Regions from separate parts of the Mesorhizobium sp. B2-3-15 genome, predicted to be linked through region 2. Evidence: predicted binding sites of a transcription regulator. Region 2 holds the regulator's gene; the other holds the start of a gene.

Region 1 (5,017 bases), on a different contig from region 2:
ATCTGGCGGGCCGGAGCCTGCAGCGCACGACGAACGATGTTGATGCCGGCGGCCTGGTCGGCGTTGACGCCGGTCACCTTGATGTTGGCCGAAGCGCGCAGCAGGGCAACGCCACCGCCAGCAACGATGCCTTCTTCCACGGCCGCGCGGGTCGCGTTGAGGGCGTCATCGACGCGGTCCTTCTTTTCCTTGACTTCGACTTCCGTCGCACCGCCGACGCGGATCACCGCAACGCCGCCGGCGAGCTTCGCCAGACGTTCCTGCAGCTTCTCCTTGTCGTAGTCCGAGGTGGTCTCCTCGATCTGCTGCTTGATCTGGGCGACGCGACCCTGGATCTCGGCTTTCTTGCCGGCGCCGTCGACGATGGTGGTGTTCTCCTTGGAGATCGACACCTTCTTGGCGCGGCCGAGCATGTTGAGGCCGACATTCTCGAGCTTGATGCCGAGGTCTTCCGAAATGACCTGGCCACCGGTCAGGATGGCGATGTCTTCCAGCATGGCCTTGCGGCGATCACCGAAGCCCGGCGCCTTGACGGCGGCGATCTTCAGGCCACCACGCAGCTTGTTGACGACCAGCGTTGCGAGCGCCTCGCCTTCGACGTCTTCCGAGATGATGAGCAACGGCTTCGAGGTCTGCACGACGGCTTCGAGGACCGGCAGCATCGCCTGCAGGTTGGAGAGCTTCTTCTCGTGCAGGAGGATGTAGACGTCCTCCAGCTCGGCAACCATCTTGTCGGCGTTGGTCACGAAATAGGGCGAGAGATAGCCGCGGTCGAACTGCATGCCTTCGACGACTTCGAGTTCGGTCTCGGCGGTCTTGGCTTCCTCAACCGTGATGACGCCTTCGTTGCCAACCTTCTGCATCGCTTCCGCGATCATCTTGCCGACCGACTCGTCGCCATTGGCCGAGATCGTGCCGACCTGGGCAACTTCCTCGGAGGTCTTGATCTTCTTGGCGGCCTTGCCGAGAGCAGCGACCACTTCGGTGACGGCCAGATCGATGCCGCGCTTCAGGTCCATCGGGTTCATGCCGGCCGCAACCGACTTGTGGCCTTCCTGGACGATCGACTGCGCCAAAACGGTCGCGGTCGTGGTGCCGTCGCCGGCGATGTCGTTGGTCTTCGAAGCAACTTCGCGGACCATCTGCGCGCCCATGTTCTCGAACTTATCTTCAAGCTCGATTTCCTTGGCGACGGTGACGCCGTCCTTGGTGATGCGCGGGGCGCCGAACGACTTGTCGATGACGACGTTGCGGCCCTTGGGACCGAGCGTGACCTTCACCGCGTCGGCGAGGATGTTGACGCCGCGCAGCATGCGCTCACGGGCATCGCGAGAGAATTTTACGTCTTTGGCAGCCATGTTTTAGCTCCTGGCAGGGGCTCGGATAGAGCCCGAAAAATTCAAGTTGAGGGTGAGGCCGATAATCAGCCGATGATGCCCATGATGTCGGATTCCTTCATGATCAGAAGGTCTTCGCCATTGAGCTTGACTTCGGTGCCCGACCACTTGCCGAACAGGATGCGGTCGCCGGCCTTGACGTCCAGCGGGACCAGCTTGCCAGCTTCGTCACGAGCGCCGGAGCCGACGGCGATGATCTCGCCTTCCTGCGGCTTTTCCTTCGCCGTATCCGGGATGATGATCCCGCCGGCGGTCTTGGATTCGGATTCGACCCGGCGAACGACCACGCGGTCATGAAGCGGGCGGAACTTCGACTTTGCCATTTTTTCTTCCTCGATGAGAACGGTGAGAAACAGTTCCTCCGTCCGGCGGCGCCGGACACATAGTTAGCACTCACCAAAGGCGAGTGCTAACGTGGCGCTGAAATAGGCCGCCGACCTGCCAGAGTCAAGGCGCGCGGAGCGCCTCTTCGTACGATGGCGATGACTTATCGAAGCTTGGCCGAACCGAGTACCAGGAGCGGACAACGTTCCGCCAGGGGATAACTGCCGCTTGGCACGACGCGCACCTGGTCGAACCAGCCGCGCGCCTCATCCACCAGCATGGCCAGCGTCGCGAAGCTGTACCTCGTTTCGGAGCCCGCATAGACGTCGATCGTGTTGATGGATGCCATACTCCATCCGGTGCATGCGGCAAGGGCCTCCCGATCCGGAAACAGCTTGTCGAATGCCGCACGGATTGCTTGCACATCGACGCTGCTGTCGCAGTCGCCGGTCGTGCACGCCATGGCTATCCGCCATTTGAGCGCGTGGAAATTCTCGATTCCGCCGGCCAGGACCAGAGCTTCGATGCCGCGCAGGTCATCCGCGGTTTCCGGCCGAGCGAACACGCGGATCGCCGCATGCCGGCCAGGCTTTAGCACCCTTGCGATTTCACCGAACAGCGAACCGCGCGCGGCCTTGGTGTCGACCGCCGACAGGCAGCCGTCGCCGATGACCGCGTCGAAACATTCCCGCTCGACCGGGAGGTCAAGCCAATTGCCGGCCATCGCCCTTCGCGAGATGTTGTCGCCGGCCCATACGCCGGAAATCATGGCAGCCGATTGATCGATCGCCAACATCGATCTGCCTAGAACCGCCAGTTCAGGTGTCACCCCAAGCAGAAGGACATCGGCATTTCCGAGATCGAGTTCGCGCTCGAATAGGCCGACGGTTTCCGGCGTCGGCCGGAGCGGGGCGTCCAGGAGCTTCCAGTGCCGATGATAACTGTCCCAATGATTCGTCATGCAGACCCGATGGAGCCCAGGAAAGTCTGGCATTGATTGACTAGAGCCGCTTAATGGAAGTGGGGATGGAAGCCAAGGGGTTAGCTGGTGGCGCGCATCATTGTCATAACGCATGAGCATGACCGGTTCCTGGGTCGCCGCGGCCTTCTGCTGCGCCGGAATAGCCGTTACATGCTTTTCGATATTCTCGAGGACCTGAAGAGGCGGGGCCATTCGGTCCGAATTCAGCCTGGCCTCTCCAGACAATCCAGCGCCGATGTCGCGGTTCTGCACGTCGATGCGACAACGACACCGGCGGATTATCTCGAATATGCGCGGAGTTTTCCCTTATGCCTCAATGTCGGGGCCGCCGACATATCGAAACGGCGGGTAAGCGGAGCGCTTCTGGCCGAGGGCGACGGCTGGCTGGGCCCGGTCATCGTCAAAAGCAATCTCAACAACCAGGGCATTCCGGAGACACGGCTCAATCGGCGGTCGAGGCGTGCCGGCCAACCGGCACCCTTTGCGCACGTGCCAGCCATGCCGTCCTACGAGGTCTACCAATCCCGGGACGACGTTCCCGATGGCGTCCTCGATCGCGATGATCTGGTCGTGGAAAAGTTCATCCCGGAAAAAGAACCTGACGGCTTTGCGGTGCGCTTCTGGGTGTTTTGCGGAGAGCGCGAGCGCTGCACCCGCTACGTCTCGCCAAACAGCCTGGTCAAGGCATCGGAAACGATCCGGCGCGAGCCCGCCGCTGTTCCCGACGAACTGCGCGAACGGCGGCGTGAACTCGGCTTCGACTATGGGAAATTCGATTTCGTCATGCATGAGGGCAGGGCTGTTCTCCTCGATGCCAACAAGACGCCCGGCCGCCCGCAGAACCTGGTGAAGATGTTCGCGGCGGGCGCTTCCGACCTGGCCGATGGTTTCGAAGGCCTCATCCGCCGGGCGAGATAGGTCCCCGGTTGCCGGTCGCTAAAGAAACAGCCGCAACTGGGTGTGGATGATCGATCGGTAATCCTCGATGGTCCGGCGGCTTTCCACTTCGCCTTGCGCAAGCGCCAGGCGCACAACGCCGCCGGCGAGCTGGAAGATCAGCAGAACCATGCGTTCGAACTGCTCGTGCTTTTCCGGCTCGAGCAAGGCGATGACGTGGTCGCAGAACATCTTGGCCTGATGCCGGGTTTCGGCGATGTCGAGATTCTTCAGCGCCTTGTCGGCCTGGATGGCGTTCTGCAGATCCTGGATGGCCGGATCGCCGGCGACCCGGCTGAGGTAGTCGTCAAGCAGCCGATCGGACGCGACGATGACGTCCTTGGCTTCGCGGACATCGGCGACGATCGCCGCCAACCTGGCACGGCTGACCTCCGAGAACCGCTCATAGAGCATCGCCAGGATCGCCGACTTGTTGGGGAAGTAGTGGTAGACGGTGGCGATCGGCCCGCCCGCCAGCATGCCGACCTCCTTCATGGTGACGGCGTCGATGCCTTTCTCGCCGATCAGCCGCATGGTGGTCGACAGAATGGCGTCGATGCGCTCGCGGCTGCGCTCCTGCTTGGGCCTGCGCCTGGGCTCGGTGATCGTTCGACTGGCTTGCGTCATGCACCGATCTTTCGCACGAGTTCCCAAATTCCGGTTGACAAGAAATATGATCAAGTATCAGTTTCTGGAATGCTGACAGACTGTCAGCTTTTTTGCCGTGCGGCAAGGACGTTGGGAGGCGCCTATGGCTTCGACAAGCGCTGATCTTCAGGGCGAAGGCGACTGGCTGGTCGGCAATCCCAGCGGCGGGCAGCTCGCCTCGGCCCTGTGGATCGGGTCGGTCGGCCTGCTCATTCTCGGTCTGCAGCCCGTCCTGCTCGGCGCCCTCTATACCGAGGGCCATGTCAGCGGCGACGAACTGGCGTTGGTCGCCACCGCCGAGATGATCGCCATCGCGATTGGTTCGGCGATCGTCGCGATGCTGCTTTCCGCCCACAACATGCGCTGGAAAAGTGCCGTCCTCCTGCTGCTCTTGGCGCTGGCCAATGTGTGGACCGCCTATGCCGCCGGCGCCCACACGCTGATGGCGGCCCGCGCGCTGGCCGGCCTTGCCGAAGGCGGCCTTGTCGCGGTCGCCACCGAACTGATTGCCCGTTCGCGGCGCGCCGAACGCATCGGCGGCTATTTCGTCACCATGCAGACCCTGGCGCAATGCGCTCTTGCCCTGGTGCTGGCGCTCTATGTCATTCCAGCCGCCGGGTCGGCTGGCGGCTTCCTCGTTCTTGCCGTCGTCTGCGTCGCGTCGCTGGTGGTCGCCTTTGCTGTCCCTGCCGATTATGCCGATCTGCCGAAGGACGAAAACCTCGCCAAT
Region 2 (5,017 bases):
CCTGCCGGCCATCTCCCCCGCAAGGGGGGAGATCGGCAGCGTGAGCGCCAGCTCATGGTATTCTATGCTGATTATTGGCGAAGCTCTCGACAACATCCGATCTCCCCCCTTGCGGGGGAGATGCCCGGCAGGGCAGAGGGGGGTGCCCAGGCTCCGCATGAATAAACTAAGCCACCGCCATCTGCTGCAGGCTGACCAACCGGGAAATGCCCTTCTTGGCCAGGCCCATCAAGGCCGCGAACTGCTCTTCGGAGAAGGGCTCGCCCTCGGCGGTGCCCTGGATCTCGACGATGCCGCCCTTGCCGGTCATGACGAAATTGGCGTCGGTGCCGGCCGAGGAATCCTCGATATAGTCGAGATCGATGACCGGCTGGCCGTCATGGATGCCGCAGGAAATCGCCGCGACATGATCCTTCAGCACTTTCGAAACGCTGGCCATCTGCCGCGCTTCCATCCAGCGCAGGCAGTCATACAGCGCCACCCAGCCGCCGGTGATCGACGCGGTGCGGGTGCCGCCATCGGCCTGGATGACGTCGCAGTCGACGGTGATCTGCTGTTCGCCCAGCGTCTGCAGGTCGACCACGGCGCGTAGCGAACGGCCGATCAGCCGCTGGATTTCCAGCGTGCGGCCGCCCTGCTTGCCGGCGGAGGCCTCGCGGCGCATGCGCTCGCCGGTCGAGCGCGGCAGCATGCCATATTCGGCCGTCACCCAGCCCTTGCCGGAATTGCGCATCCAGCCAGGCACCTTTTCCTCAAGGCTGGCGGTGCACAGGACATGCGTGTCGCCGAACTTCACCAGGCACGAGCCTTCGGCATGCTTGGAGACGCCGCGCTCGAAGGATATGGCGCGCATTTCGTCGAATTGGCGTTTGGAGGGGCGCATTCGGCCTGCTTTCTTGTCATTTTTTTGAATCGTGGCCGGCTTTTAGACGCATGCAGGGCACGGCGCAAAGGAAAAGGGGCGGTGACCCGACACAGACACCGGGTTGCGCGCGGCCCACCGAAGTCTATATCCTGGAACCGGAGGTTTTTAGCCGAATGACCAAGGCAGTCGATCCCGCCTCGCAGTCGCTGGCTCTTCAGTCGCTCGACATGCGCTCGCGCGACATCTTCCGGCGCATCGTCGATTCCTATCTGCGGGACGGCGAACCCGTGGGCTCGCGCAGCCTGTCGCGCATCCTGCCGTCCTCGCTGTCGCCCGCCACCATCCGCAACGTGATGAGCGACCTCGAGCATCTCGGGCTGATCTACGCGCCGCACATCTCGGCCGGGCGCCTGCCGACCCAGGCTGGCCTGCGTTTCTTCGTCGATGCCTTCATGGAGCTTGGCGACCTCTCCGACGAGGAGCGCCGCACCATCGAGGCGCAGGTGCGGGCCTCCGGCTCCGGCGCGACGCTGGAGCATATGCTGACCGAGGCCAGCCAGATGCTGTCGGGCATGTCGCGCGGCGCCGGCCTGGTGCTGGCCGCCAAGAACGAGGTGGCGCTCAAGCATATCGAATTCATCCAGCTGGAGCCGACCAAGGCGCTTGCCGTGCTGGTATCGCAGAATGGCGATGTCGAAAACCGCGTCGTCGAGCTGCCCGCCGGCATCACCGTCTCGCAATTGCACGAGGCCTCGAATTTCCTCAACGCGCATATTCGTGGCCGCACGCTGGCCGAGGCGCGCACCGAGATCGCCCGCATCAAGGAAGAGACGAGAGCCGCCCTCGACACGCTGTCGCAGGACCTCGTCGAGAAGGGACTTGCGGTGTGGGCGGGTGCCGAAAGCGGCCTGCCGGCGCGGCTCATCGTGCGCGGCCGCGCCAATCTGCTGGAAAACGTCACCGCCCAGGCCGACATCGAACTCTTGCGCCACCTGTTCGAGGACATGGAAACGCAGGACGGGCTGATCCAGCTGCTCGACCTCGCCGAGCAGGGATCGGGCGTGCGCATCTTCATCGGCTCGGAAAACAAGCTGTTCTCGCTGTCGGGCTCGTCGCTGGTGGTGGCGCCCTATCGCGACAAGGACGCCCGCGTCGTCGGCGCGCTCGGCGTCATCGGCCCGACAAGGCTGAACTATGCCCGCATCGTGCCGATGGTGGATTATACGGCACAGCTGATTTCCCGCATGCTGAGGTAAGGAATCCCGGAATTATTGCTTTGGTTTCCATGCCGGAATTCGACCGCGAACGACTTTCCTGGCGGGACCGTAAATCCAGACAGGCTGCAAAGGAGAAAAAGAATGGCGCTGGAATCGTTCAAGGCCCAGATCAGTCTGCTGCTCGAGGAGATGGTCAACCAGCCGGAGGACCAGCACGAAATTCAGGAACAGCTGCGCGAAAAACTGCGCGAGATGCGCGCCATGGGCCTCCCATTGCCGGCCGATCTCGTTGAATTGGAAAAACGCCTGGACGACGATTTTTACGCTGCCGGGACCTGATCCGAGAAGTTTTGAGCATCGAGCGCAACGGAACCCACGAGCAAACCGATCGTTGGTTTCCTTCATGACCCGTTGGAGGAAGTGATGCGATTGGCCGGACTGGCGATGTCCGCACTGTTTGTCACGACCGCGGCGCTCGCCCAGCAAGCCGACCAGCCTGTGCTCAAAGGCCCGGCCGCCTTCGGCGACTGGCGGGCGGACAGGCCCGGCGTGCGCCGGCTGATTAAGCCGGAAGACCTGCCGAAACCCTATGTCACCAAATCCGCCTCCAACAGCGCCGGCGTGATCGACATGCCGGCGGACGCAAAGCCGCATTTGCCGCCGGGGTTTTCGGCCGAGTTGATCGCCTCGGGGATCGACAATCCGCGCGTCGTGCGCATCGCACCCAACGGCGACCTGTTCGTTGCCGACAGCAAGGCCAACCAGCTCCGCGTCTATCGCCTGGCGAAGGGCAGCGCGAAAGCCGCTGAGAAAAGCATCTTTGCCGGCGGTCTCAACCGGCCCTATGGCATTGCCTTCTATCCCCCGGGCAAGGACCCGCAATGGGTCTACGTCGCCAACAGCGACAGCATCGTGCGCTTTGCCTACGGCAATGGCGACCTGAAGGCCTCGGGCGAGCCGCAAACCATCGTCGCCGACATTCCTTCGACCCACCACTGGACCCGCGACATCGCCTTCTCGCCCGACGGCAAGACACTTTATCTTTCCGTCGGCTCCGGCTCGAATGTCGCCGAGGACATGGGCAAGAGGCCCAGGGGCGGGCTCGACGCCTGGGTCAAGGCTAAGCCGCTCGGCGCCAGTTGGGGTTCCGAGGCGGGCCGGGCCGAGGTCCGGGCCTTCGATCCCGACGGCAAGAACGGCCGCACAGTCGCCACCGGCTTGCGCAACTGTTCGGGCATGACCGTCCAGCCGGCGACCGGCGCGCTATGGTGTGTCGTCAACGAGCGCGACGGGCTCGGCGACAATGTGCCCGCCGAATACGCGACATCGGTCAGGGAAGGCGCCTTCTATGGCTGGCCCTGGTATTATATCGGCGACAATGAGGACCCGCGCCACAGGGGCGAGCGCCCCGACCTCGCCGGCAAGGCTGACAGTCCCGACGTGCTGATGCAGGCGCATTCGGCGCCGCTCAACATCGCCTTCTACGATGGCAAGGATTTGCCCGCCGACGCCGGATTTCCCCAGGCGTATCGAGGCGACGCGTTCGTTGCCCTGCACGGTTCGTGGAACCGCGGCAACAGGACCGGCTACAAGGTGGTCCGGCTTCTGTTCAAGGACGGCAAGCCAACCGGCGAATACGAGGATTTCATGACCGGCTTCGTCGTTTCGAACGGCGAGGTGTGGGGCCGCCCGGTCGGCGTTGCGGCGGCCGGCGACGGATCCTTGATCGTCTCCGAGGACGGCAACGGCACGATCTGGCGCGTGACTTATAGTGGCGACCGCTCCTGACCCTTGCTTGCGAACCGGGCCATTGCCGTCTGGTGCAAGCGAATCCCGCGCTCAGGGCGTTCTCCCCGAGGCCGCCTCGTGCGACAAGGGCGCGACTGCCCTTGGACGCCAGCGCCATGACCCTCACCGGATTCCTCGCCTATAGCGCCGCTCTTGGTATCGCCGCCGCCATTCCTGGCCCCGGCATCACCGCGCTGGTCGCGCGTGCGCTGGGCTCGGGCTTTCGCTCGTCGCTGGCCATGTCCTTCGGCCTCATGCTGGGCGATCTCACCTACCTGACCGCCGTGGTGCTGGGCCTCGCCTTCGTCGCGCAGGAATTCGGCATGGTTTTCCTGGCCATCAAATGGGCCGGCGTCGCCTACCTGGCTTTCCTCGGCTGGCGCTTCTGGACCGCCGGGATCACACCCGAAACCGTCGAAGCCAGGAAGGGAAAGGGCGGCTTGCTGTCGAGCTTCGTCGCCGGCCTCACCGTGACGCTCGGCAACCCCAAGACGATGATCTTCTACCTCGCCATCACGCCGACCATCGTCGACCTGAAGACGATCACGCTTGCCGATTACGGCATTCTCGTCGCGCTGACGGTCGTCGTCCTGTTCGTCGTGCTGGTGCCTTACCTGGCGCTGGCGGCCAAGGCGCGCTGGTTCCTGAAGTCGCCGCGCGCGCTGAAGGTGCTGAACCGCACCGCCGGCGCCTTCATGGTTGGCGCAGCGGCGGCGATCGCCGCTCGTCAGTAGGTCGTTTCGGCCAAACCATTCCCTGCCCCGGCTGTTTCGGGAAATGCTTTTCCGAGGGCCAGGCGTTTTCAGCACGCGCCCCACTCGGATATTTTCCAGCCGCAGCCTATCTTGCGCGGTTGAAAGCCCTATTCTGTCGGCTACTGCCAATTGCCTGAAATCCAGGGAGCGAAACCAATGAACAAGCCCGTCACTTCAGCCCGCGTACCCGGCCGCGGCCGTATCTACGATTCCATCACCGACACGATCGGCGACACACCCCTGGTACGGCTCGACAAGTTCGCCAAGGAGAAGGGCATCGTCGCCAATCTGGTCGCCAAGCTCGAATTCTTCAATCCGATCGCCTCGGTCAAGGACCGTATCGGCGTGGCGATGATCGAGGCGCTGGAAGCGGCCGGCAAGATTGCCCCCGG

Evidence for each region. The regulator HrcA, encoded in region 2, represses chaperone genes, less so after heat shock. The targets are predictions, from matches to a motif close to GTTAGCACTCNCNNNNNGNGAGTGCTAAC.
Region 1: a site for HrcA is predicted at 1,783-1,811, ahead of groES (co-chaperone GroES). Genes of this name have one in related genera too.

What each region holds. Positions count from the first base shown of each region.
Region 1 covers NZ_VFVO01000007.1:435-5,451, forward strand. The annotation lists gene groL (chaperonin GroEL) at 1-1,358, opposite strand, end outside; gene groES (co-chaperone GroES) at 1,424-1,720, opposite strand; gene FJ954_RS15365 (class I SAM-dependent methyltransferase) at 1,885-2,895, opposite strand; gene FJ954_RS15370 (hypothetical protein) at 2,854-3,621, shown strand; gene FJ954_RS15375 (TetR family transcriptional regulator) at 3,640-4,266, opposite strand; gene FJ954_RS15380 (MFS transporter) at 4,391-5,017, shown strand, end outside.
Region 2 covers NZ_VFVO01000001.1:580,350-585,366, reverse strand. The annotation lists gene rph (ribonuclease PH) at 167-883, opposite strand; gene hrcA (heat-inducible transcriptional repressor HrcA) at 1,039-2,121, shown strand; gene FJ954_RS02895 (hypothetical protein) at 2,224-2,421, shown strand; gene FJ954_RS02890 (sorbosone dehydrogenase family protein) at 2,506-3,870, shown strand; gene FJ954_RS02885 (LysE family translocator) at 3,987-4,604, shown strand; gene cysK (cysteine synthase A) at 4,782-5,017, shown strand, end outside.